One region of the Ferdinandcohnia salidurans genome, then DNA from elsewhere that is predicted to be linked to it. Evidence: riboswitches for the same ligand, from Rfam matches in the RefSeq annotation. Region 1 holds a riboswitch; each other region holds the start of a gene.

Region 1 (8,185 bases):
TTACAAGACTTTTATAAAATTATAAAAAACCCTTCATTAGTCATATGCTATATAATCACTTTTTCAATTTTGCTTTCCTTTATTTCATTTTATGATGGTATCGGTCAGTTCTTAAATGAACTGCATGGGGTCGACGAACAGACATTATTCAAGATCAGGGCAATTGGCCTTATTGGTGCTTCTCTATCGCTATTCACGGGAAAATTAGTTCAACAATTCGGTGACCGGCGAACATTATTAATTGGATTAAGTTTAGCTACCACTAGTCTTATTTGTCTTTTAATGTCCAGTAGACCAGGAGTTATCGCTGTTTTAAGCATACCTTTTGTTGCTTCAATCTCATTGCTCTTCCCTTCGATTATATCCCTAGTAGGCAAATTGGGGGAACACGCACGTGGTTCCGCTATTTCATTATATTCTTTTACATTATTAACCGGCGCTAGCTTTGGTCCAATTATAGCCTCAGCTTTAGATTTTCCTATTTTACTAGTAAGCCTTATTGGAGTGTTTATCATCAACATAGCCTTAAGCATGCCTATGAAAAAGGGTACCACTAGACAGTGATACCCTTTTGACTATTAACTCGTTCTGCTACAACTTCGGCAAAGCGTTCGAACCGAGGTTCATCGATTCGCTGTGGAGTTAATTCAATTTTTAAGGTCGCCGCTAACTTCGAGTGTACATAAAGCATATCGCGAAATTCATCAACCGCCCCACAAAAATTCGGATAGCATTGGTCTCCAGTACCAAAAACCCCTGTTACAATACCATTTGTAGGGCTGTTCTCAATGGCTCGATAAAGCCGAAGCATTTCGTGCGGAATTTCCCCATTCCCCCATGTATAGGTCCCTATGATCATGACATCAAATGATCCTAATTCGTAATAAGGAAAGTGTTCCACCTGATAGACGTAACACTCAGTTGTATACCTTCTCATATAATGGTTGATGATTTTTGCTGTTTCCTCTGTATTACCTGTAATTGATGTATAGACAATGGCGACTCTCATACTTATAGTTCATCAAATCCATTGGATTGGGATACCTTTGTATACGTCCGTGATTTTTGCTCGAAGAAGTCAGATTTGGTATCATTCATCATCTCGTCACTAAATACCTGAATCCATGGCATTGGGTTTTCTTTTTCTTCATATAGGTTTTGAAACCCAAGTTGGCGGAAGCGCTTGTTCGCAAGGTACTCGACATACTCTTCAAATTCACGTAAATCGATTCCATCAATGTCTTTTAAAATATAGCGTGCCCACTCTTTTTCAAGCTCCACTGCCTGTCCAATTGATTTATAAACATACTCTTTGTTCTCTTCGGTATTCAATTCTGGGTTCTCTGATAAAAGAATTCGAACAAATTGTGCAATGAAATATGCATGCTGCATTTCATCCCTTTGAATATAGCTAATCATTGTACTAGTCTTAAGCATTTTTTGTTGCCTAGCTAGATTATAGAAAAAGGCAAACCCTGCATAAAAATAAATGCCTTCTAGATTAATCGAATTAATTGCTAACTTAAATAAGTTTTCCGGAGTTGGATGTTCCCTAAAACCTTCGTAAGCCTCTAAAATCAATTGATTCCTTTTTCGGACAATTGGGTCTTCCTTCGCCTGATTAAAACGGTCCTTTTGTTCGGGTAAAGGCACAAGCGAGCTCAGAATATAAGAATATGATTCATTATGAACGGCTTCCTGTTGCGAAATCACTGCAAAAATGGCTTTAAAACTAGAGTCCGTCACATAATCCATTACCTGGTTCATTGTCGGTGTTTGCAAACTATCTAATGACGCTAGTTGCGTGTTGATTCGTAAAAACACATCCTTTTCAATAGAACTTAGTTGGTCCCATTGTTTGATGTCATCCTGCATATTGATTTCTTGTGCTTTCCAAAAATTTGATAGCAAGGTTTGATAGAGTGTATACATTTGTGGATATGCGATATCGTTCCAATTCAGTAGTCCCGAGGTTTCCCCATTAATGATTCCCGTTGATTTATTCGGAAACTCTGGATTAAACAATTTTATTTTTGTTAATGGCTGATTACTCGTCATTAGCTCCATTCCCCCTTAACTATGGCATAGTTCACATTCTTCAATTTCTGCTTGTGACGTGCTTCTCACATAATACGTTGTCTTAAGTCCTTGTCTCCAAGCCTCTAAATGAAGCTGTAAAAGATCCTTTGCTTTAATGTCATGTCTCACATACAAATTGAAGCTAATTCCCTGGTCGATATGACGTTGGCGAGCTGCATTTTGTCTAATGCTCCAAACCTGATCCACCTCATGACGTGCTTTTCGATAAAACTCATACGTCTTATGATTGATATCAGGTGCGGTAACTTTAAATTTAAAATTCTTTTTTTCCTCCGCATATTCAGCCGCATAGATTGGGTCAATTCCATCTGTGGAACCTCCGATTTTAGCTGTCGATGAATTTGGCGCCACAGCCATTAGCCAGCCATTGCGCACACCATGTTTTGATATATTTTCTTGAAGCATACTCCATCGTTCCGACGAATACTTTCTGCGAGTAAAATAGATGCCCGATTCCCATTCAGAACCTTTAAATTTACTATAGGCTCCTTTTTCCTTCGCTAGCTCCATCGATGATTTGATTGCATGATAAGCAATTGCTTCATATAGTTCATCTGCATATTGAACAGCCTCATCAGATTCCCAATAAATACCCTTTAATGCTAAAAGATGATGCCAACCAAAGGTACCTAATCCTACTGCTCGAAACTTCTTATTTGTGAGGTCAGCTTGTTTTACCGATATCGTATTTAAATCGACAACATTATCAAGCATCCTAACCTGGATTCGAATTAGTCGTTCAAGGACATTGTCTCCGATAGCTCTTGGTAGATTAACAGATGAGAGATTACAAACCACAAAATCACCTGGTTTTCGAATGATCACAATATTTCCTTCATCGTCGATATACTCTTTCGTAATCGCTGTTGCTGACATATTTTGCGCGATTTCTGTACATAAATTACTGCAAAAAATCGAGGTTCGTCCTGTTCCTAAAAGGTGTTTGTTAGGGTTCTGGCGATTTACTTGATCGCGATAAAACATGTAAGGTGTTCCTGTTTCTAATTGAGCAATCATGATCCTTGCCATGACATCCATAGCGCGATAGGATTTACGTGGTAAAAGTGGATGACTCACAGCTTCCAAGTATTTTTCAGTGAAGTATTTTTCATCCTCTTCATCGTAAAAATCCTCGAGACCTAATGGGTTTCCGTTCTCATCTTTCCAACCCATGATTTGTTTTACTTCATGTGGACAAAAAGTGTGCCACTCCCCAATACTTCTGCCGTTCTCATCTACCTCTTGTAACTTCTCCATAAACAAATCAGGTACGGAAACCCCTGTAAAAATATCGTGTGCCTTACGACGTTCGTCTCCATTATTTGTTTTTAAGTCTAGAAAACCGTTCATAATATCTTTGTGGAAAAGGTCTAAATAGATGGCAATTGCTCCTTGGCGTTGTCCTAATTGATCAACACTTACTGCTGTATCATTGATAAGGCGAATCCATGGAACGATCCCAGAAGAATTCCCTTTGAATTTCTTTATGTCGGAGCCTAACGCGCGAACCTTGCCATAATATACGCCAATTCCGCCACCATCTTTTGATAATCTAGCAATATCCCAGTTGTTTAAATAAATGCCATCAAGTGAGTCTTCAACAGTATCAATGAAACAAGAGGACAACTGACCAAAACTTTTACCTGCATTTGATAGAGTTGGAGTGGCTACTGTCATATATAAATTACTTAATGCCCAATAGGCTTCTTTCACATAAGTAAGACGAACTTCCGTTACCTCATGCTGCATTAATGTCATCGCGATTATCATGAATCGCTCTTGTGGAAGTTCATAAATATTTCGTTCGTAATCCCTTGCAAGATAGCGATCCGCTAATAAAAACAAACCAATGTATGTAAATAAATGATCTTTAGAAGGATCAATGACTTCTCCTAGTTCAAGTATTTCTTCCTTAGAATAAGAGTTTATTAATTCATTAGAATATATTCCTCTTGATGTTAGTTCCTGTAGCAACTCATGCAAATTGCCGTATTTTAGAGCACTATTGTAATTTCTATTAGTTGCAGCTTTTTCATACAATTCATTTAAATAGAGATTAGCCGCTAAATATGTCCAGTTGGGTTGATCCATGGCAATTTTGTTTAAGGAATAAAAAAGTGCATGCTGGTTTGCTTCAAATGTAGTGACATTCATTCCCTGCAGTTTGTTTCGAATTTCGGTCGTGTCGAGCTGGTAGGTACTTTCTGCATATTCAAGCGAGTGTAAAACTGAATCCAATTCCCCTTGTGTTGTAATATTCATCTATTTCTCTCCCTTAACGTTTTTTTCGTTATAATAAAAAAATCCGCCCAATTGAATTGAGCGGATGAAACGATAACATCAAGAGAGCACATGAGTTGCCCTACCTGTCGCCATCGTTTCATCTTCCCAATCCCCGAAGAAGGTGAAACATCTTAAGAAAAGACAGGTCTCCTGACTAATGCGTCACTCTACTTTGAACCCTTCCCATATAAGCACCTTTATTTAAGTTATCTTATACAGTGGCCTGTTCATTTCGTCAGCATTTACAGTTGCGGGGGCAGTTCTGGATTTTCACCAGATTCCCTTTTAAGCACAAATGGCATCTTTTTCCCAAGGCTAAACACAATATGTAGTTGTTAATATTCAAAATCTATCAATATATACTATTACAATTAATAATAAGGGACACCTACCTATTTAGCAAGACAAAAATTGACAATTATTTCTCGAGAAATAATACCTTGTACTTTTTCTCGAGGGGAAAGAGTGTATGATATCTTTAGTAAATAGAAATCATAGTGTAGGGCAACTTACTTATTAAAAAAAGGAGTGTTTTGTGAATGAAAGGACAAGCGACACCTTATTTAATGTTTAATGGGAATGCGAAAGAAGCTTTGGAATATTATCAGGAAATATTTGAGGGCGAAATATTGGATGTTCAAACATATGCTAAGGCAGGTTATGAAACACAGGACTGGGCTAATGACCGACTTATTCATGGTAAATTCAAAAAGAATGAATTCTTACTAATGGTATCAGATGACTCTCCCGACCATAGTGTAACATTTGGAAACAATATCTCTTTAGTTATAGAATTTGAAAGTGAAGAAGAAATTACGAAAACTTATAATGACCTAATGCAAAAGGGCACTGTGTTCATGGAGTTACAGGATACATTTTGGGGTGCAAAATATGCAAAAGTAAAGGACCCATTCGGGATCATATGGGACTTAAACTATGAAAAGAAGTAAAGGAAATTCCCCTAGCATCTAGGGGAATTGTTTTTATTTCTTCCATTCATGTTTTAGCAGCCCATAAAAGTACATATCAAATCGCTTCCCGTCACGCTCTAGAAATTCTCTTGAGGTACCTTCTCTAACAAATCCTAACTTTTCATATAAGGCGATGGCCCTCTCATTGTACTGAAAAACGGTTAATTGGATTCTATGAAGATTTAACTCTTGGAAAGCAAAATCCAAAACGAGTTGCATGGCTTCATATCCAAGCCCTCGATTACGGTTTCCTTCTCCACCTATTGCGATTGCAAGCCATGCATTTCGATGTGGCCAAATAATGCTGTCAATGTCCACAAATCCAACTAATTTATCAGTCTCCAATTCTTTAATCCCAAACACAAACTCTTTCTCGTTTTTCTGCTCAACCCACTCTTTAAAAGCAGACGGATGTTTTGGGAAGGACGGTAAAGTATCTAGATTTCTAAGAAACTCTTGATCCTCATACCAACTTACAATGGTTGGTACGTCATCTTCTTTAATTCTGACAAGCTGAACCTTTTTTCCTTTTAACAAATTGTACGTAATCATTCGAATTACTCCCTTATTTTTACTAAGAGAGTAATTCAACGTTTTTTGTAAAAATCCTTTAGAAATTATTTCTTTTCAAAAAATGAGGTTTGACTACCGAGGTCACCACCTTTCGTTAGATTACGAGGGATTTTGTGTGTTTTTTCTAGGATAAGTGTGTAATTTCGATCTATTGCCTTTTTATATCGAAGTAGTACGAGTGCACTTATAACGGATTGAAGGGCATATAAAGAAGAATAATAGAGTAGATTTAATGTAGTGTCCGTTAGCAGAAAGATTCCAATCAAGATGACTAGTTGGGTGAAGAAAACTTTTTTAGATTTTAAAATGACTCCAAAAGCTAAAGTAATGATTCCAGTAATCTCTAAAAATACATAGGGTTCCATATGGTCTACCTCCTTTTGATACTTTCATTATCCATTGAAAAGGTTGCAAAAACTTTGACTTGAATCAAATTTTCGAAAAAAAAGTTCAAATTAAAAAGCAGTGAGAAGGAAACAAATGTTTTTCTCACTGCTTGCTATTATTGGACTTTATTATAGTCCTCAATTCATTCTATTAAGCTGTTTTTCTTCTGATTACATAGAGGAGGCCAGCAGCTACAAGGATTAGCGCGAGTCCAACCACTAACATGTTAGCCATATTTGTAGCTGTTATCGGAAGTTTTTTCCCTCCATTAGAATTCTTCGAGTCAGAATCTTTTACAGTTGAGTCATTTGTATCAGAATCTTTCACTTCAGAACCTGGAACTTCCTTAGACTCTTCAACTTCTAACACTCCAAATGTACTAAAGTGATCGGTAGTAGCAGTAATTTTTCCATCATTGTATTCGCCACCGACCAATTCCCATTCCTTACTTTGTGGATTCCAATAGAAAACCTTCACTTTTTTCGGATCATCCACTTTTTTAGGGTCAATCGAAAAAGTCATTGTGACTTTTTCGTTGAACTTGTGATAGCCCTTGCCTTCTGATTTGATTGTAAAATCATAGGCAACTAAAGCATCCTTACGATTGTCCTTCTGTACTTTAACTTCCGTTTCACTATCAGGTAAGATAGATGAAGGAATTTGAAGGTCAACCACGCCATTTGAGATGATTAATGTTGCATTTGCTGCTTTAAGTTTCGCAATTGCTTCAGAGCTCAATGATACAAAAATTGTATTTTTCTTTTCAGGAACTTCAACTCTAACAATAGCTCCTTCTTTTAGTTCGCCTAAATCATCTGCAGATACTACATATTTGTTTCCTCTTTCGACTTCTGGAGTAACAACAATAATCTGCGGTTCCTCTTCGCCTGGTGTTGTAGTAACATCAACGATTCTACCTTCAGTTTCAGTTGGGATTCCCTCACTACCAAGACTTACTAAGTGATCACGGAAGTTTTCCCAATCAGATAGTCCTAAATCTGTTACACGGCCTTTTTCGTAGGCTTTAGCAAATACGTCATAGCCGTCTCCACCTTTAGCTGTGAAAGCATTTGTAGCTATAGTATAGGTAGCATTATCATCAACAGCTACAAGGTTTCCTTTAGCATCTTCAATGTATACTGCAACTACACGTTCGCCTGCTGGTTTTGAAGAATCGAATTCTACCTTACCTCCTGCAACATGTAGGAAACCACCATTCTCACCTGGATACTTGCTAACAGAAATTTCAAACGCTTCTTTAAGCTCAGCACCTGTTATTTCCATCGTAGCTAACGTGTTACCAAATGGAAGAACTGTGATTACTTCACCTACCGTGATTGGGCCTTCATTAATTGCTGCACGGATGCCACCGCCATTTTGTAAAGCCATCACTACATTTTTACCAGTAAATTCTCTTGCTTTTAAAAGCATTCCATCTGTAATTAAGTTTCCTAGGATTGTTTCGTTTTTACGTACACTTGGTTTTGTATTATCACCATTTGTACGTGGGTTTGCTAGCTCTATAGGAGTTGATACTCCGATTTCCTCTTGTGCTACTTTGTCAACCTGTGCTTTATACGGTGCTAATACTTCTGCTGCTTCAGAATCAGCCTCTTGATCACCGATTGAAATTAATTCCCCAGCATGTTCAATTACTACACCTTTTTCATCGAATACTACATCTAGCACACCTAGGTTGCTATTCGCATTACCTGTTTGAACGATTACTGTAGGTGTGTCATCTTTTGCAACAACGGATGGCACATCCAATGCTGTATGACTATGTCCACCTACAATAACATCAATTCCTTCTACTTTTTCAGCTAGGATTAAGTCGTTATCAACCGCAGCATTATCATCATAACCAATAT
Region 2 (8,185 bases), on a different contig from region 1:
TAGTGTGATATATGTTATAGCAAATTATGAAATTTTTATGTACGATAGTGATGTAGAGAAATATTCTTTCGGAAAGAAAATGGAGGAATAAGAAAATGGAAAATGAAGCGAAAATTTTAGTTGTCGATGATGAAGAAAGAATTCGTCGTTTACTTAAAATGTATTTAGAAAGAGAAAATTATGCAATTGAAGAAGCGGAAAATGGAAATATTGCCTTAGAAAAGGCTATGAAAAATGATTATGATCTCATTTTACTAGACCTCATGATGCCAGAAAAAGATGGAATTGAGGTATGTCGCGAATTGCGTGAGAAGAAATCAACTCCGATTATTATGCTTACTGCTAAAGGAGAAGAAGTAAACCGCGTGCAAGGCTTTGAAGTCGGTACTGATGATTATATAGTAAAGCCATTTAGTCCAAGAGAAGTTGTTCTTCGAGTAAAAGCTTTACTAAGAAGGGCATCACTTACAACCTATCTTCAAACTGAAACAACGGCTAAGGATGTTATCGTGTTTCCACATCTAACAATTGATAATGATGCACACCGTGTGCTTGCAGATGGCAAGGAAGTGGGCTTAACACCGAAGGAATATGAACTCTTATGCTTTTTAGCAAAATCACCTGACAAAGTATTTGATCGTGAACAATTGTTAAAAGAAGTATGGCATTACGAATTCTTTGGTGATCTTCGTACTGTAGATACACATGTTAAACGCTTACGTGAAAAGTTAAATAAAGTGTCTCAGGATGCGGCGAAAATGATAGTAACTGTATGGGGCGTTGGGTATAAATTTGAGGTTGGCCAAGAATGAAATTTTGGAGAAGTGTAGTAGGAAAACTATGGGCAACCATTCTTTTACTGTTTTCCTTTGTGTTATTTGTTTTAACGGTACTATTCATGGAGTACTTTGAGAATTACCATATTCAAGAAGCTGAAAGAAGCTTAACTCAACTTGCTGCAAATATTGCTGTTATTATGGAGCAGCATGAGGATAAAGATGTAGCAAGGAACCTTGCTTGGGAGCTTGTGAATGATGAAACAAAGGTTATTATTGCGGCAGACGAAAACACGTTATGGGTATCTCCTGATCGAACGGCTGTACCAACCATTCCTGTTACAGTTATTACAGAAGACCCAGATCTTAGACGTGTTATTACAAACGACCAAAACGCAAGCAAAAAGATAAAACTAACAGAAAGTGGAAAAACTCCTCAAGAGCAAAGACAAGAACTATTTGTGGTTGGGGCCCCTCTTCACATCGAAAATGATCAGATGGGTGCTGTTTTTCTTTATCAATCCTTAGATGTAGTTCAAAAGACTACCAAGGATACTACTCAATTCATAATATTGGCTGCAGGTATCGGAATTGTCCTTACAACAGTATTTGCCTTCTTTCTATTAACGCGTATTACAGCTCCATTGCGTAAAATGAGGGAAGCTGCTACCGAAGTAGCTAAAGGGAAATTTGATACGAAGGTTCCTATACTTACTCATGACGAAATTGGCGCTTTAGGAATGGCGCTAAACCAAATGGGAAGGCAGTTAAAGTATAATATAAATGCCCTTAATCAAGAGAAAGAGCAGCTTGCAAGCATATTAAACAGTATGGCCGACGGAGTTATCACTTTAAATCGTGATGGAACGATATTGATAACAAACCCACCTGCGGAACGCTTTTTGCAAGCTTGGTATTACCAACAAGGTATGTATCAGGACGTTGGTCAAGAGCTTCCACCAGAAGTCAAGGATTTATTTCAACGTTCCGTTTCATTTGAAAAGGAGCAATTTATTGAAATTAGTCTTCAAGGTAGAACATGGGTTATTTTAATGAGTCCACTTTACAATCAGACGTATATTAGGGGTGCCGTTGCGGTCCTTCGCGATATGACGGAGGAAAGACGTTTGGACAAGCTACGTGAAGATTTTATTGCTAATGTTTCTCACGAACTGCGAACTCCGATCGCAATGCTCCAGGGCTATAGTGAAGCAATTATGGATGACATAGCGAGTTCCGAGGAAGAGCGAAAGGAAATTACCAAAGTCATCTATGATGAGTCATTACGAATGGGTAGACTTGTTAACGAGTTATTAGATTTGGCTAGAATGCAATCAGGGAATATTACCTTAAATAAAGAAAAAGTTGACTTCGATACCCTTATTAGTCGGGTGATTCGGAAATTCCAAGGTTTAGCTAAGGATAACCAAATAACGTTAACTGCTACAAAGGTAGACGACATTGGTGAGATTTATATAGACTCTGATCGTATTGAGCAAGTTTTTACAAACTTAATTGATAATGCAATTAGACATACCGATGAAAATGGTCAGGTTGACGTACATGTTACTGGTCAAGAAACTTCAATAAAAGTTGATATTAAGGATACGGGTTCTGGAATTCCAGAAGAAGATTTACCTTTTGTATTTGAACGGTTCTATAAGGCGGATAAGGCCAGAACAAGAGGGAAATCTGGTACTGGTTTAGGGCTTGCGATTGTAAAAAACATTATTAGTGCACATAACGGGAATATCTCGGTCCATAGTAAGCTTGGTGAAGGAACGACATTTACTTTCGTAATCCCTCGAAAAAGTGAGTAATTTGAAAAAACGTGGCGAAGATTCTTGTTCCATAAGAAACAATTTCCTTGTAAAAGAAAAATTCTTCTTGTAATATAGGGATTGTTAAATAGAAAATTAAATAATTTATTGAATTTTAGGTGTCAGAGAATGTTGTATTTGATTCTTTAAATAAAGGATTAAAAAGGAGGATGAAGAGGACCGAGAATTTCAAGGCGGCGCAGCTTTGAGTACCGGAGCGTATGCAGTTAATACGTGAGGAACGGAAAAGCAAGCCAACACAGAAATTCGAAGCGTCATATTCACCGCACTTTTTAAACATCCTCTCTAAGACTTAAAAGGGAATCTGGTGTGAATCCAGAACTGCCCCCGCAACTGTAAAAGTGGACGAAATGAGAAGAACCACTGTATGACTGGATGGCGAATGCTGTTCAACATATGGGAAGGACTCAAAGTAGGACGAAGCTTAAGTCAGTAGACCTGCCTAATTCATTTCTTTTTTAATTCTCCGGGGTGCGAGAATTAGCATTAAAACACCATGCTTTTTTGTTGTTTTCCTGTTATATCTTTAAAGCTCACCCCAAGGGTGAGCTTTTATTATTTTATTCCGCAGAAGAAGGACACTTCTACGAAATAAAATAATAGCCTCCGGCAGATGCCACGATTTTTCAAAGGAAATTTTTCGATCTGTAAGATCAAAGACTAAGAACGCCACATCCTGTGGCAACGTCTTTATGACCCACTTCCTGTGGGCCTAAAAATTGGGCGCAAATACGCCAAGGCGCATTTGATTCGATGTTAGGTGCATAAAACACTTATTCATACACATATTTTAACAAAAGGGGAGCTAGAAACATGAAAAAACTATTAGTTGCTTTACTATCATTGGGAATTTTATTTGGATGCAGCAATGACCCATCTACAAATGAATCTTCCAACAACAACACATCAGAAACTGTAGATAAAGAAGAAACAGCAGAGATTGTAACAGTTGTTATCTCCAAAAACAATGGTGAAGAAATCATTGAAGAAAAAGAAATTGAAATTGAATCTGGAAAAGAAGTTACCGTTATGGACGTCATGCAAGCAAACTTTGACGTCGAAACACAATTCGATGGTGCTTTTGTTGCCAGCATTAATGGCGTTGCAGGAAGCGAAGAAGAAAAGACATCATGGTTTTATTCTGTTAATGGTGAAGAAGCCATGGTAGGAGCTAATGAATACCAATTAGAGCCTGAAGATAAGGTCGAATTCGATCTCCATAAGTGGGAATAATGAATTTATCTGTTAAAAACTTAACGCTCTTATCGATGCTAATCGCCTTGTCTGTTGTGGGTCGAATTACATTTACATTCCTTCCGAATGTCCAGCCTATGACTGCGATTATCGTGATAACTAGCTTATTTTTGGGTCCAATCTATGGTATGGTTGTTGCTGTTTTCGGTTCTGTATTATCGAATCTTGTAATGGGTATGGGTTTATGGACCATTGGACAAATCGTTGCATGGGGGATAATTGGGTTAATTAGTGGGGCTTTACGGAAGTATCGTGATCGAATTCCTGTCATTTTATTAGCCATCTATGCAGTATTTTGTGGTTTCTTATATGGATTTGTTATCTCAATCCCTCTTTATTTATTCTCGGGTAAGTTCCTAGCCTATTACCTAGCTGGATTACCATTCGATATGAGTCACGCAATTGGGAATGGAGTATTTTTTCTCATTCTGTATCCAATCCTGAGACTACTATTCTTAAAAAATGTAACAATTGCAAAGTAAGGAAGAATATTACCAAAATATTCTTCCTTTTTTTATTAATTCATACTATATTGGGAGTGTAACTTTTTTTATTAATCATTCGACTAATGAAATGAACGGGAGGATTTGCAAATGGATTCCTTGTTTGAGGAACTATATGAAAAGTATCATCACGATGTCTTCTCCTTCTTATTTTATATGGTAAAAAATCGTGAACAAGCTGAAGATCTCGTTCAGGAAGTTTATATAAGAGTTTTAAAATCATATGATAGATTCGAAGGGAAAAGTAGTGAAAAAACATGGTTATTTTCAATTGCAAGGCATGTTGCGATTGACTCGTTCCGGAAACAAAAAGGGTGGAAACAGCGAATAATGGATTCCTTTGATTGGAGTCGCCAAGAGGTAAGAGACTTTGCTCCACTTCCGGAAGAAATAGCGTTGCAAAATGAGCAGGTACAAATGATGTACCGTTGCTTGGAAAACTGTACGACCGACCAGCGTATCGTGCTTATTTTACGATATATCCAATCACTTTCAATTGCAGAGACTGCTGAAACTCTAGGATGGACGGAGAGTAAGGTAAAGACAACTCAGCATAGAGGTCTAAAGGTCTTAAAGAAGTATATGGAGGAATCAGGCGTAAAGGAGGGTATAGATGATGAAAAATTCAAAGTGGAGTGATGAACAACTCGAGCAGATGCTATCGCAAATGCCAGGAATAAAAGACAAACGGAAACCACAAGAGATTTATCAAAATATAACCCTTAAGATGAATAAGAAAAAGAGAAAAATGTGGCTTGTTCCTACCCTTGCATCTGCAGCAGCAGTGCTTCTATTATTCATCTTAGCTCCTTCTTTCATTAATAATATGAATAGTTCAAGCTCAGACTCAGCTGAAATGGCAAGGGAAAATACGAATATTGCTATGGATTCTGAAAACAGAGAAGCAGCATCAAAGGATGCATCATTTAACACACTAGAAAAAGCAGAGGAACCACAACAAAATGAAGAGGCTGGAATATTTTCATTTGAGGAACAACCAAGCAATAGTTACACTGTAAATAGTGTAGGGGAAAACGAAGTCCTTCTCACATATGGTGTGTATTTGGGCGGTGTAATGTTTCCTTCTGTAGTTTCAGTAATCGTCGAATCTAATGGGGAAAATGTTGTTGAACAATGGCAAAAGACAGTTCCAAGAGTAAATGAGGCTATTCGCAAAAACAAAGAATGGGGCATTGATGAAATTTCGAATTCATATTTTGAAGATTTTTCAGAAGTTGTAACGAAAGACAATTCAAAGGCAGTAAGGGTGGACGTAAATAACTCGATTAATACTGAGTCATTTGCTACTGCTGAAGCTGCAGAATTTTCACATACGATTAGTTCGTTCCGTTATCTGTTAGAAGACTATCAACATGTTGAACTTTTCCAAAATAATCAACAAGGAATTACTATAGGGCAATCTGGTATCATTGAAAATAATATTGATGTTGAGAAAGATACAAAAAAGGCATACCTTTATTATGTAAATGATCATTCAGACCGCAAAATTTTAGCTTTAACTTATGAAGATTTTAATACGATTGAACAAGCGCTGGAAGCAATGAAAGCGGAGGCTAATCAAGGGGATTATACCCTGCATCCACCAATCATATCTGAAATTAAACAAATTAAAGCAAATGGTACGAATTTAGAAATTCATTTTAGTGATGATGCGGTTTTAGAGAATACAGATAATTATATTCTTATGTTGGACGCAATTATGCTAACCGCTAAAGAGTTTAACTTTGATACAGTTACATTTTACGGAAATATAGATCAAATTGGTGATGTACGAATAGGGGAACCGGTACCAGTACCGCTCGCACCAAATCTAATTCAATTGCAATAAGAGACACTAAGATGTCTCTTTTTTTTGCTTTTAAATATAATTTCTGGGAAGTATCACCTTACCAGTTACGAAAAGTATTACTTTATTTACATATTTTAAGAAAATTTTTCAAATAATGTAAGGGTGTCCCTTATTTGCTTAGTAAATAGAGATAATGTTAGATAGGGGGTGTCCTTGAATCTAAACATAACGGGTTCACATTTTCATAGCATCATTGTTCAATATTTTGAGGAGGATCAAAATGTTTGGTAAACGATTTGCAATTGTTGCCATTTTGGCAGTTTGTACAGGATTACTCTTTATAGGAGAATGTAATGTCAACGCACATGAACTTCCAGGTAACAAAGCAACAGAGGAATGGGCGTGGCCAGTCACAGGGAGAATCACTGATACATTTGGAACGAGACAAGGCAATCACAAAGGCTTAGATATCGCTGCTCCACTTGGAGATCACATATATGCGGTTGAGGAAGGAATCGTAAAAAAGTCGTATTTCAAGGGTTCATATGGTCATGTCGTTTTTATTGAGCATCCAAATGGATATGAGACAGTTTATGCACACTTAAGTAAACGCAATGTTCAAGAAGGAGAAAAGGTTGTAAAAGGTCAGTTAATTGGTCATATCGGTAGTACAGGTAATTCAACTGGTCCACATTTACATTTTGAAGTACATAATGGAGAATGGAATTCTTCTAGAAACAATGCGATTGACCCTCTTTATATGCTAACCGATGAACAAATTTTAGTTCCTACATTAATGGAATTGGAGAAAGAGGACACTGAAGTTTTAAAAAAGCTTGAAACCTATACAGTGAAGGCTGGGGATTCTTTATCAGTCATTGCGCATAGGGTAGGTATATCTGTTGAGGAAATTAAAATGTTAAATCAGTTAACCGATGATTTAATTTTTCCAAATCAAATCTTAATTGTCGAAAAATCCTAAATAATTTTGAGCTTTTTTATTCCCCTAGAGAGACAAGTTCATGTATAATAAGAAAAACTTTGGGGGGATTCGGTATGCGAACTGATTATCACAATCATTTAGAGCTTGGAACGCTTGAATTAGACTATTTAATGAAGTTTATTGATGAAGCAAAGGCAAAAAAAATTGATCATTTTGGGATTTCTGAACACGCTTATCATTTTTATCAGACAAAAGATATTCTGAGTAATCCGTGGGTTGATGCAAGAAGATATTATGACATGAAGGATTATGTAGATTTATTTAAGCTTGCCTGGAAAAATAATATTGATGTAAAAATGTCCATTGAAATGGATTATACACCTGGAAAGCATGCAGAAATGGAAAAATTCATTTCTACTTATGATTTTGATTATGTAATTGGCTCCATTCATTGGGTTGACGATTTTGGAATCGACCTTGCGGAGTTCCGTGAAGAATGGGATAAAAGGGACCTACATGATACATATACAAAGTATTATGATCAGGTGATTACATTGGCCGAATCAAACTTATTTGATATTATGGGTCATATTGATCTAGTCAAGATTTTTAAATATATTCCTGAAGATGAGGAGTTCCTTTTGCATCAATTTGATCGTGCAACGACAGCATTAGCGAACTCAAAAACCTGCGTTGAAATTAGTACTGCTGGATTACGAAAGCCTATTGGCAAGCTTTATCCGGATCCTCGACTACTGCAAATGTGCTTTGACAAAAACATTCCAATCGTCTTGTCATCGGACGCACACCGCCCACAGGATGTAGGTGCTGATTTTGATCAAGCAATTGAACTAGCTAAAAGTGTAGGCTACAAAACCTTAATGACATTTGAAAAAGGGGAACGTAAAGAAGTTCCAATTGGATAATCAAACGACAAAAAGCAGGCAATGCCTGCTTTTTATCATTTAAAAAAAGAACCCTTAAACGAAAGGGTTCTTCCTTGAATATAAGGACTATTCAAATTTTAGTGGATCACCGTCGAATGGCTCGTCTGCTAC
Region 3 (8,185 bases), on a different contig from region 1:
TAGCATTAAAGTAGCCAATTGGATAATCGGAAATGAAATGGCTGCACCTGTTCCTTCTCCAAGTCTAAGTCCTAAATCAATAATGGGCTGCTTCCCCAACTGAGAAAGTGCGATTTTGTGACCAGGTTCAATCGATTGATGTGTGACAATCATATAATCTTTAACACTAGGGGAAATTAATTTTGCAACTAATGCTGCAATGGTACAAATAAAACCATCTACAAGAATCGGTACCCTTTTGCTTGCAGCTGCTAACATTGCACCTGTCATTGCGGCTATCTCTAGTCCGCCCACTTTCGCGATAATATCAATCGGATCATTTCGATTCGGATTCCTACGTATAAGCGCCTGTTTAATAATGGCAGTTTTATGTAAAAATGCAGCATCAGAAATTCCAGTCCCTCTTCCTACTAAAAGGGAAATATCTTTACCGCTAAGAACAGCTAAGATTGCACTACTCGAAGTTGTATTTCCAATCCCCATCTCTCCGAGTATGAGGCACTGTGCCCCTTCTTGGATAATTTGTAAGGCTTGATTATACCCAACATCAATCGCTTGTTCAGCTTCTTGTCGACTCATTGCATCTTCATGATAAAAATTACCTGTACCATAACGAATCTTTTGATTGATTAATCTCTCGTGTTCAATATCATTTGCTACTCCAATATCGATAATCTTAAGGATGGCACCAATTTGTCTACTAAAAACATTTATCGCTGCACCACCATTTAAAAAGTTCCAAACCATCTGTTCGGTTACTGCTTGCGGATAAGCAGAAACACCTTCTGAAGTGATGCCATGATCGGCCGCAAAAACAAGCACTCCTGGTGGCGTAACACTAGGAAACGGTTCGTTTTTCATTTCTGATAAGTAAATAGCCAATTCCTCTAGCCGCCCAAGGCTTCCTATTGGTTTTGTCAACGTATTGATATACTCACTAACCTGTCTTCCCATCTCCTTGTTTACCTTTGGGATGGCTTCGTATATTTGTTTCATCCTAATCTCTCCTTACTATCCCGATACTCTATACATTTCTTAATCCAGTTCTCCACAATTTTTGGATTTGAGCCAAAATGAAGATGGGTGTAGCCAGCTACTAAATTGTACTTTAGATAGCCTTCCTTATTAACACCCCGCAGCCCCTTAGTTTCATAGGCATAGGAAAGTTCATTTGCCAAAAAAGAAGAATAATGAAATTCATGCCCTCTAACCATTTGATCCGTAAGAATGAAATTGTCATTAAGACCACTAATTTCTCTATATCCTAATGCTTGTAAATGTGTATGCATGCGTACTTTACCTGGGATGATCCCTATCATTTGATACGTCTTCTGTTCCGTCGTTTCAATGGACTCGGTCAAATACATGAACCCGCCACATTCAGCAAGAGTTGGCAGTCCTGCTTTTATGGCCTTATGAATCGATTCCTTTGTCTTGACACTAGATTCCAGATCTAAAGCGAATTCTTCAGGAAAGCCTCCACCTATATATAGACCATCCACATCAATTGGTAATTCTTCATTAGCCAATGGAGAAAAATAAACCAATTCTGCTCCATTTACTTCCAAGATTTCTAGATTCTCAGGATAATAGAAGTTAAAGGCTGCATCTTTTGCAACAGCTATTCTCGTCATCTTATTTTGCTTCTTTTCAAACAAAGATGATTTATTTTTTTCAATTATCGGTTCAGCTACAGCTAATTCCAGCAATTTATCAATATCAATCGTCTCTAAAACCAAGTCACCCATTTTATCAAATAATGGAGTAAGTTCACCGCGTTCAATTGAAGGAATGAGACCAAGATGTCTTTCTGGAATTTCAATATCAACATCTTGTTTCAAATACCCGATAACAGGAATACGGCATTCCTGTTCAATTGCTTTTTTGACAAGCTGAAAATGTCCCTCGCTCCCCACTTTGTTTGCAATAACTCCAACAATATTTGGTCCTTCTGCAAACAATTGAAAACCCTTCACAATTGCTGCTGCACTTCGAGCCATACTTTCACAATTCACTACAAGCAATACAGGACTTTTCGTTATGATACTAATCTCTGCTGTACTACCTTCATTTGTTTCCGGACTTTTCCCATCAAAGAACCCCATAACTCCTTCTATAATTGAAATATCAGCATCACGATTTCCATGTGTGAAAATATCCAAAACTCTTTCATGGGTGAGCATCCAGCTATCTAAATTACGTGACACTCGTTCTGTTACAGCTGTATGATAGGATGGGTCAATATAGTCAGGACCACATTTAAAGCCTTGTACGCTTAGACCACGTTTGATTAATGCTGACATAATCCCAATTGTTAATGTTGTTTTTCCAACCCCACTGCCAGTACCTGCAATTACAATACGTCGATCGCTCATTTACTCCCCCACCTTTTTTAGTTTGCGACTCTTTGTAAATACTTTTGGATTGCTTCTTTTGTTGCATCATACACAATTCGACCAATGCCTTTTCCAACAATGGTTCCTGAACCTGCGTATGGTGTTTTATCCCCTTGTTGTGTAACACCTAGAAGTAGTGAATCCGTTGATGTACCAGTTGCAATGGTGTTGGAGTGTGGATCTTTAATATTCATGTCTAGTAACGCTTTTGTTTTCGCTTCTGTAGCTGACATAAAGGCATTTACAAGTGCACCATCTGTAAAATGTGAATCTATGAAAAGCATGATGTTGATTGTACCTATTGTTTGTTTCGCCTTAGAATGTGAACGACTCGTAATATCAACAGCATTTCCTGTACCCGCAGTTACAACGGCCAGCATCTGAATACCTTCAAATTCTTCATGCCGAATGACAACATCTTCTAATTGAACAGCTGTCATCATTCCAACAGCTTGTTCATAAGGAATAGAGTACTTTGTCATCCAATTTCGCAAATCACGGTCAGGCTCTGAGCAATTATAATTCTTTTCAACATGAAAATTACAAAAATGCTTCAACCATTGAATCCCATCACCGATGACCCCATTGGATAATGTTCGTAAAGGTTGATCAAATTGAATGTGGATATACTCCTTCGTTTGAAGAATCTTATAAGAATTTTCAAAACGTGAACGAGGTTGTGCTTGATGATAGCCTGGTGTCATAAGTAGTTGTGGTTTTGGAATTGTCGGATGAGACCCAAGCTTAATATCGACTTCATACACCTTCTTTAGTTGGTCTGTCTTTCTGAAATTGTTAACATCTCCAACTTCTAAAAAACGTCCCTTATAAAGCATGGCAATCCGATCTGCATATTGAGAAGCAACATTTAAATCATGCAAAATGGAGAAAATTGTTAACCCCATGCTTTGCTGCCGTTCTTTTAATAAATCCAACATTTGGAATGTGTGTTTCACATCTAAATGATTCGTTGGCTCATCTAAAAGCAAAATCTCAGGTTCTTGTGCCAATGCCTTCGCTAATAACACCCTTTGCTTCTCACCACCACTAATCATTCGGAATGGAGTTTTTCGAAATTCACTTATATTCGTTAATTCCATGGCCTCTTCAATGACGTTCCAATCTACTCGGGATAGCTGTTTGAATAAACCTTTCTGGTGTGGATAACGCCCTAGACTCACAATTTCTTCCACAGTATAATCAAATGAAACCTTCGCCTCCTGAGTAAGAACAGCCATTTTTTTAGCCTTCTCAAGCTTTGAAAGAGTTGAAATTTCTTTACCAGAAAGGAAAACTTCACCATTTATAATCGGCAATTGCCCAGTTATCAGTTTAAACAGGGTTGTTTTTCCACTTCCATTTGGACCAAGAAGCGCAAAAAATTCACCTTGATGAATCTCAAGATTTAATCCATTAATAATAGGGGAATTCGTATATCCGCCAACTAAATTGTTAACTGTAATCATCTACGTTCCCCTCCAACTCTTTCTCTGATTAATAATAGTGCAAAAACCGGTGCACCTATTAGAGCTGTAACAACACCAATTGGCAACTCTTGTGGAGCAATAATACTTCTTGATACTAAATCAGCTAAAATAAGGAATGCTCCGCCTATCAGTAGTGAAAGTGGTAGTACATGGCGATGATTTGGACCCGTTACAATACGTACTACATGTGGAATGACAAGCCCTACAAATCCAATTGATCCAGACACGGCTACAGCTGAACCGGTTAATAAAGAGGCTCCAATTAAGATATAAAACTTTCCCTTCTTCACATCAACCCCAATATGATCTGCCGCATCCTCCCCAAGTGCTAACGCATTCAACTCCCGGTAATGGTAGAACAAAATAAAGGAACCGCACAACATAAACGGAAGAATCAATTGAACATGACTCCAGCCTCTCAGTCCTACACTGCCATATAACCAATAGATAATTTGAGTCATTGAATCTTGGTCGCTTAATGAAATAATGAGGGAAACAACTGCTCCAATAAAGGAACTAACAATGATCCCCGCTAATATTATTGTTTCAATCGCTAAGCTTCGACTACTCAATCGAACAAGTCCGAATACAATAAGTAGTGAAACAAAACCACCTACTATCGCAACAATGGGAAGAGTAAAGTTTCCTAACCCAAAGATCGTAAACTGAAAAAATAAAACAAAAACTGCACCAAGAGATGCACCAGATGAAACCCCGATTGTATATGGATCCGCTAATGGATTACGTAATAATCCTTGGAATGCAGCACCCGCTAACCCAAGGGATGCACCAACAAAAAAGGCCAGCAATACCCTCGGTATTCGGATGTTCCAAATAATCATCTCTTCATTTCTAGCAATCTCATTAAGCCACCCCCAACCAAAGGTTTTGTCTAGTACAATATGTAATATGGTTGGAATAGGCACTTGGACACTACTAACGAATATGCCAAGGAGGGCTGTACTAAGTACAAACCCTCCGCTTAGAATATATAACCAAATAACGTTATTTATTAAAAACTTCCGGATAAATAAGCTTCGCAAGAGTCTCGACTCCTTCAATTAACCGAGGACCTGGTCTAGTAACCGTATCGTTATCAACATCAAAGACCTGTTTATTTTTAACTGCAGGAACTTCAGACCAGCCTTCACGCCCAAATACTTCTTCAGTTGGATTATCTATGTAGTAGCCATACGTTGTAATGATGACATCAGGATTTAATTGTACAATTTCCTCCTCTGTTAATTGTACCCATCCTTCATGCTCCTCTGCTGCATTCGTTGCTTGAATGGCCTCGAACATTTCATGCATAAATGTATTTGTTCCTGTTGTAAAAATATCAGGCGCAGGTGAAACCTCAACCCAGACTTTCTTTTTATCTGTTATTGTTGAAGCTTTTTCCTTGATTTCGTCAAAACGTTGCTTCATATTTGTTACAATTTCGGTTGCCTCAGTCACAGTTCCTGTAGCTTTCCCAATCATTTCAATATGTTGATACGCATCCTCAAAGGATGAAGCACTTCCAACGACAATCACATCAATTCCTGCATCTTCAAACTGTTTTAATATGTCAGGATGTGTATTGTAATGATAATCTGTAACTAGTGCTAGATCAGGAAGAAGTGAAAGAACCAATTCTGCATTGATATCCTGTGCACCTACTTTTTGAATTTCAAGTGCTTCTGATGGGTAATTATCGTAATCAGAAACTCCAATAATTTTTTCTCCTAAACCAAGGGCAAATGCAATTTCTGTATTACTTGCCTGAATGGAGACAATTGATTCAGGTTCTTCATCAATTGTAACTTCTCGATCAGCACTGTCTATAATTGTGATAGGGAACTCTTGATTGGCATTCTCCCCTTCAGCTTGTTCAACGGTTTTTGGATCCTTCTCATCTTGAGCCTCTTCGTCTTGTGTACCACAGCCTGAAACGATACCCATGGTAAAAAGAAAAATAAGACTTAACAGACCCCATTTTTTCAACATTTCCTTCATTCTTTTTTCCCCCTTCTAATTTTGAACACAAAAAAACGCCATTCCACAGGAAGAGCGTTTCGTAAAGGCATAATAAAAGTTATTTGCTATAGAACTCCAATAAAGCAATCCTACTATAACAAATATAGTATCATATGATAATTTATCTGCACTTTAAACGTTCCTTTCCTCGAGGAAGCTTAAAAAACAAAATAGGCAGGTCTCCTGACTTGCGAATCAACGGTCGGTTACTCCTTCCCATGTAAAAAACACAGTGGATCTTATAACCTTCCTCCTCGCTTACAGTGGCGGGACCGTGTTGGACTTACACCAACTTCCCTCTTAGTCTTACATTCTCTTATTAGAAGAATGGTAAGAAACCTATTTGCGAAATATTCATTTTTTTGTATTCTGCAAAATTATAATACACCCCTAATGTTTTGTAAATAGGAGCAAAGCTAAGGAACCAAAAGTTCATTTGGTCCCATCACTAATTTAACACTTAAATTACGTCGCTGTTTCCTTCTTCCGTTCTCTCTACTAGTGTAAATAAAAATCGATAAATTAGCCGATATGCTTCTTCTAATGACATCTCCTCTTTAAACCCATTCACGTAATTCAAAGCGAAATTCAAGTCCCATAAGCCATCACCTTGGTTAAACATCAACACAAATTTTGCTTCATCTCCACGTAATTCTTTTCTTAAGTTTTCTTTAAGAGGTGACTCGAACTTCTTCTGTAGCTTCAATCCTACCATGACATCGTATGTTCCAAATACATCATTCACTTCAAACGCAATTGCATCCACGCCGATTAGTTCCAACCACTTTGATTCAAAGTATAGAAATTCATTCTTGTGTTTTTCTAGGTAGTCAATCGGGTGTTCTAAGAAACCAAATGATTCTTTAGAGAGTGTTTCTTCTGTTTCTTTATCACATCTTTCTATGTAAGCTTCACGGAAACGTGTAGTAGGATCCTTTTCGATTAATGTAACGTCATGTGAAATTAATTCATATCTTTCTATGTACTCTTTTTCCTCTTGAAATACTGCAACTTGTTTCTCTTCACTCATTAACTCTGATGAAATGTATTTTTTCATTTGTTTTTGTAACATAGGTGTTCCTCCTGAATTTGATGCCTTACCAGTCTTAGGGGTAAGGCACCCATTTTGTACATTCACTTTTTAGCGAGTACGCCTTCTACCTCTCGTTGAATTGCTTTTGGATTGCCTATCATTAGACTTTCTATTTGAAGAAAATGGTGCAGCCTTCTTTCTGTCTCTTCTACTACCTTCAGAGCGTTTATTTTCGTTTTTTTGCTCACTTGCTCTCTCATAATCCTCACGATCAGGGATACTTATGCCCTTAATCACTTGTAGCTCGAATTTTTGATGAATCCCTTTTTCAATCATTCGTAGGAACTCCATATCCTTTGGAGCCACTAAAGTATAGGCAACCCCGTCGCCACCTGCACGGCCAGTCCGTCCAATCCGGTGAACATAGCTTTCCACATCTTGTGGGATGTCATAGTTAAAGACATGTGTTACCCCTTCAACATCCAGTCCCCTTGCAGCAACGTCTGTGGCAACTAAAAACTGTGTTTTCGCTTCACGAAATCGTTTCATCGCTTTTTCGCGTTTGGACTGTGTTAAATCACCATGCAACTCGTCTGAATCATATCCGTTAGCAATCAATGCCTCGTGCAGCTTTTTCGCACGAACTTTTGTACGACAGAATATGATCGCTAAAAATGGACGATGTTCTTCGATTAAATGCAACAACGTTGCTTGTTTTCTCCGGTCAGTGGTTTCAATCACAACTTGTTTAATCTCTTCCACCGTTACTTTTTTTGCTTTCACTTCGATTAACTCTGGCTCGTTCATATATTTTTTGGCAAGAGATTTAATTTCGTTAGGCATTGTTGCAGAAAACAGCATGGTTTGTCTAGAAGGAAATGTTTCTTTAATGATGTCATCTACCTCTGGAAGAAAACCCATATGTAACATTTGGTCGGCTTCATCTAACACAAGCATCCTAATCGATGACAGATCAATCGTTCCACGGCGAATATGATCTAATAACCGACCAGGCGTTGCCACGACAATATGCTGTGCACCTTTCAGCTTTTTTAATTGATGCTCAACATCCTGACCACCGTACACAGCTAACACATTGATACCCTCTACGTTTTCCATCATTTTCTTAATTTCTTTTGAAATTTGCTGAGCTAATTCTCTTGTTGGAGTTAAAATAAGTGCTTGCACATCCGACTCGTGCACATCAATCTTTTCAAGAATCGGTAGAACAAAAGCCAACGTCTTTCCTG

What was found. Region 1 has a riboswitch for cobalamin ahead of ACFSFW_RS13075 (ribonucleoside-diphosphate reductase subunit alpha). Riboswitches for the same ligand answer to the same signal wherever they lie in the genome.
Region 2: linked by a shared signal. The riboswitch ahead of ACFSFW_RS01130 (DUF4430 domain-containing protein) and the one ahead of ACFSFW_RS13075 (ribonucleoside-diphosphate reductase subunit alpha) in region 1 are both predicted to bind cobalamin.
Region 3: linked by a shared signal. The riboswitch ahead of ACFSFW_RS23660 (ABC transporter substrate-binding protein) and the one ahead of ACFSFW_RS13075 (ribonucleoside-diphosphate reductase subunit alpha) in region 1 are both predicted to bind cobalamin.

Annotation. Positions count from the first base shown of each region.
Region 1 is NZ_JBHUEK010000020.1:17,989-26,173, reverse strand. It holds gene ACFSFW_RS13090 (MFS transporter) at 1-564, shown strand, start outside; gene ACFSFW_RS13085 (flavodoxin domain-containing protein) at 554-1,009, opposite strand; gene ACFSFW_RS13080 (ribonucleotide-diphosphate reductase subunit beta) at 1,012-2,058, opposite strand; gene ACFSFW_RS13075 (ribonucleoside-diphosphate reductase subunit alpha) at 2,074-4,362, opposite strand; cobalamin riboswitch at 4,507-4,704, opposite strand; gene ACFSFW_RS13070 (VOC family protein) at 4,923-5,333, shown strand; gene ACFSFW_RS13065 (GNAT family N-acetyltransferase) at 5,367-5,906, opposite strand; gene ACFSFW_RS13060 (hypothetical protein) at 5,972-6,292, opposite strand; gene ACFSFW_RS13055 (5'-nucleotidase C-terminal domain-containing protein) at 6,465-8,185, opposite strand, start outside.
Region 2 is NZ_JBHUEK010000004.1:144,851-153,035, forward strand. It holds gene ACFSFW_RS01120 (response regulator transcription factor) at 96-812, shown strand; gene ACFSFW_RS01125 (ATP-binding protein) at 809-2,596, shown strand; cobalamin riboswitch at 2,875-3,077, shown strand; gene ACFSFW_RS01130 (DUF4430 domain-containing protein) at 3,431-3,850, shown strand; gene ACFSFW_RS01135 (ECF transporter S component) at 3,850-4,353, shown strand; gene sigX (RNA polymerase sigma factor SigX) at 4,465-5,013, shown strand; gene ACFSFW_RS01145 (hypothetical protein) at 4,991-6,223, shown strand; gene ACFSFW_RS01150 (peptidoglycan DD-metalloendopeptidase family protein) at 6,465-7,166, shown strand; gene ACFSFW_RS01155 (histidinol-phosphatase) at 7,241-8,053, shown strand; gene ACFSFW_RS01160 (4Fe-4S domain-containing protein) at 8,141-8,185, opposite strand, start outside.
Region 3 is NZ_JBHUEK010000034.1:278,013-286,197, forward strand. It holds gene cobT (nicotinate-nucleotide--dimethylbenzimidazole phosphoribosyltransferase) at 1-996, opposite strand, end outside; gene ACFSFW_RS23645 (cobyrinic acid a,c-diamide synthase CobB) at 993-2,375, opposite strand; gene ACFSFW_RS23650 (adenosylcobinamide amidohydrolase) at 2,393-3,862, opposite strand; gene ACFSFW_RS23655 (FecCD family ABC transporter permease) at 3,859-4,926, opposite strand; gene ACFSFW_RS23660 (ABC transporter substrate-binding protein) at 4,889-5,881, opposite strand; cobalamin riboswitch at 6,059-6,260, opposite strand; gene ACFSFW_RS23665 (branched-chain amino acid aminotransferase) at 6,363-6,974, opposite strand; gene ACFSFW_RS23670 (DEAD/DEAH box helicase) at 7,044-8,185, opposite strand, start outside.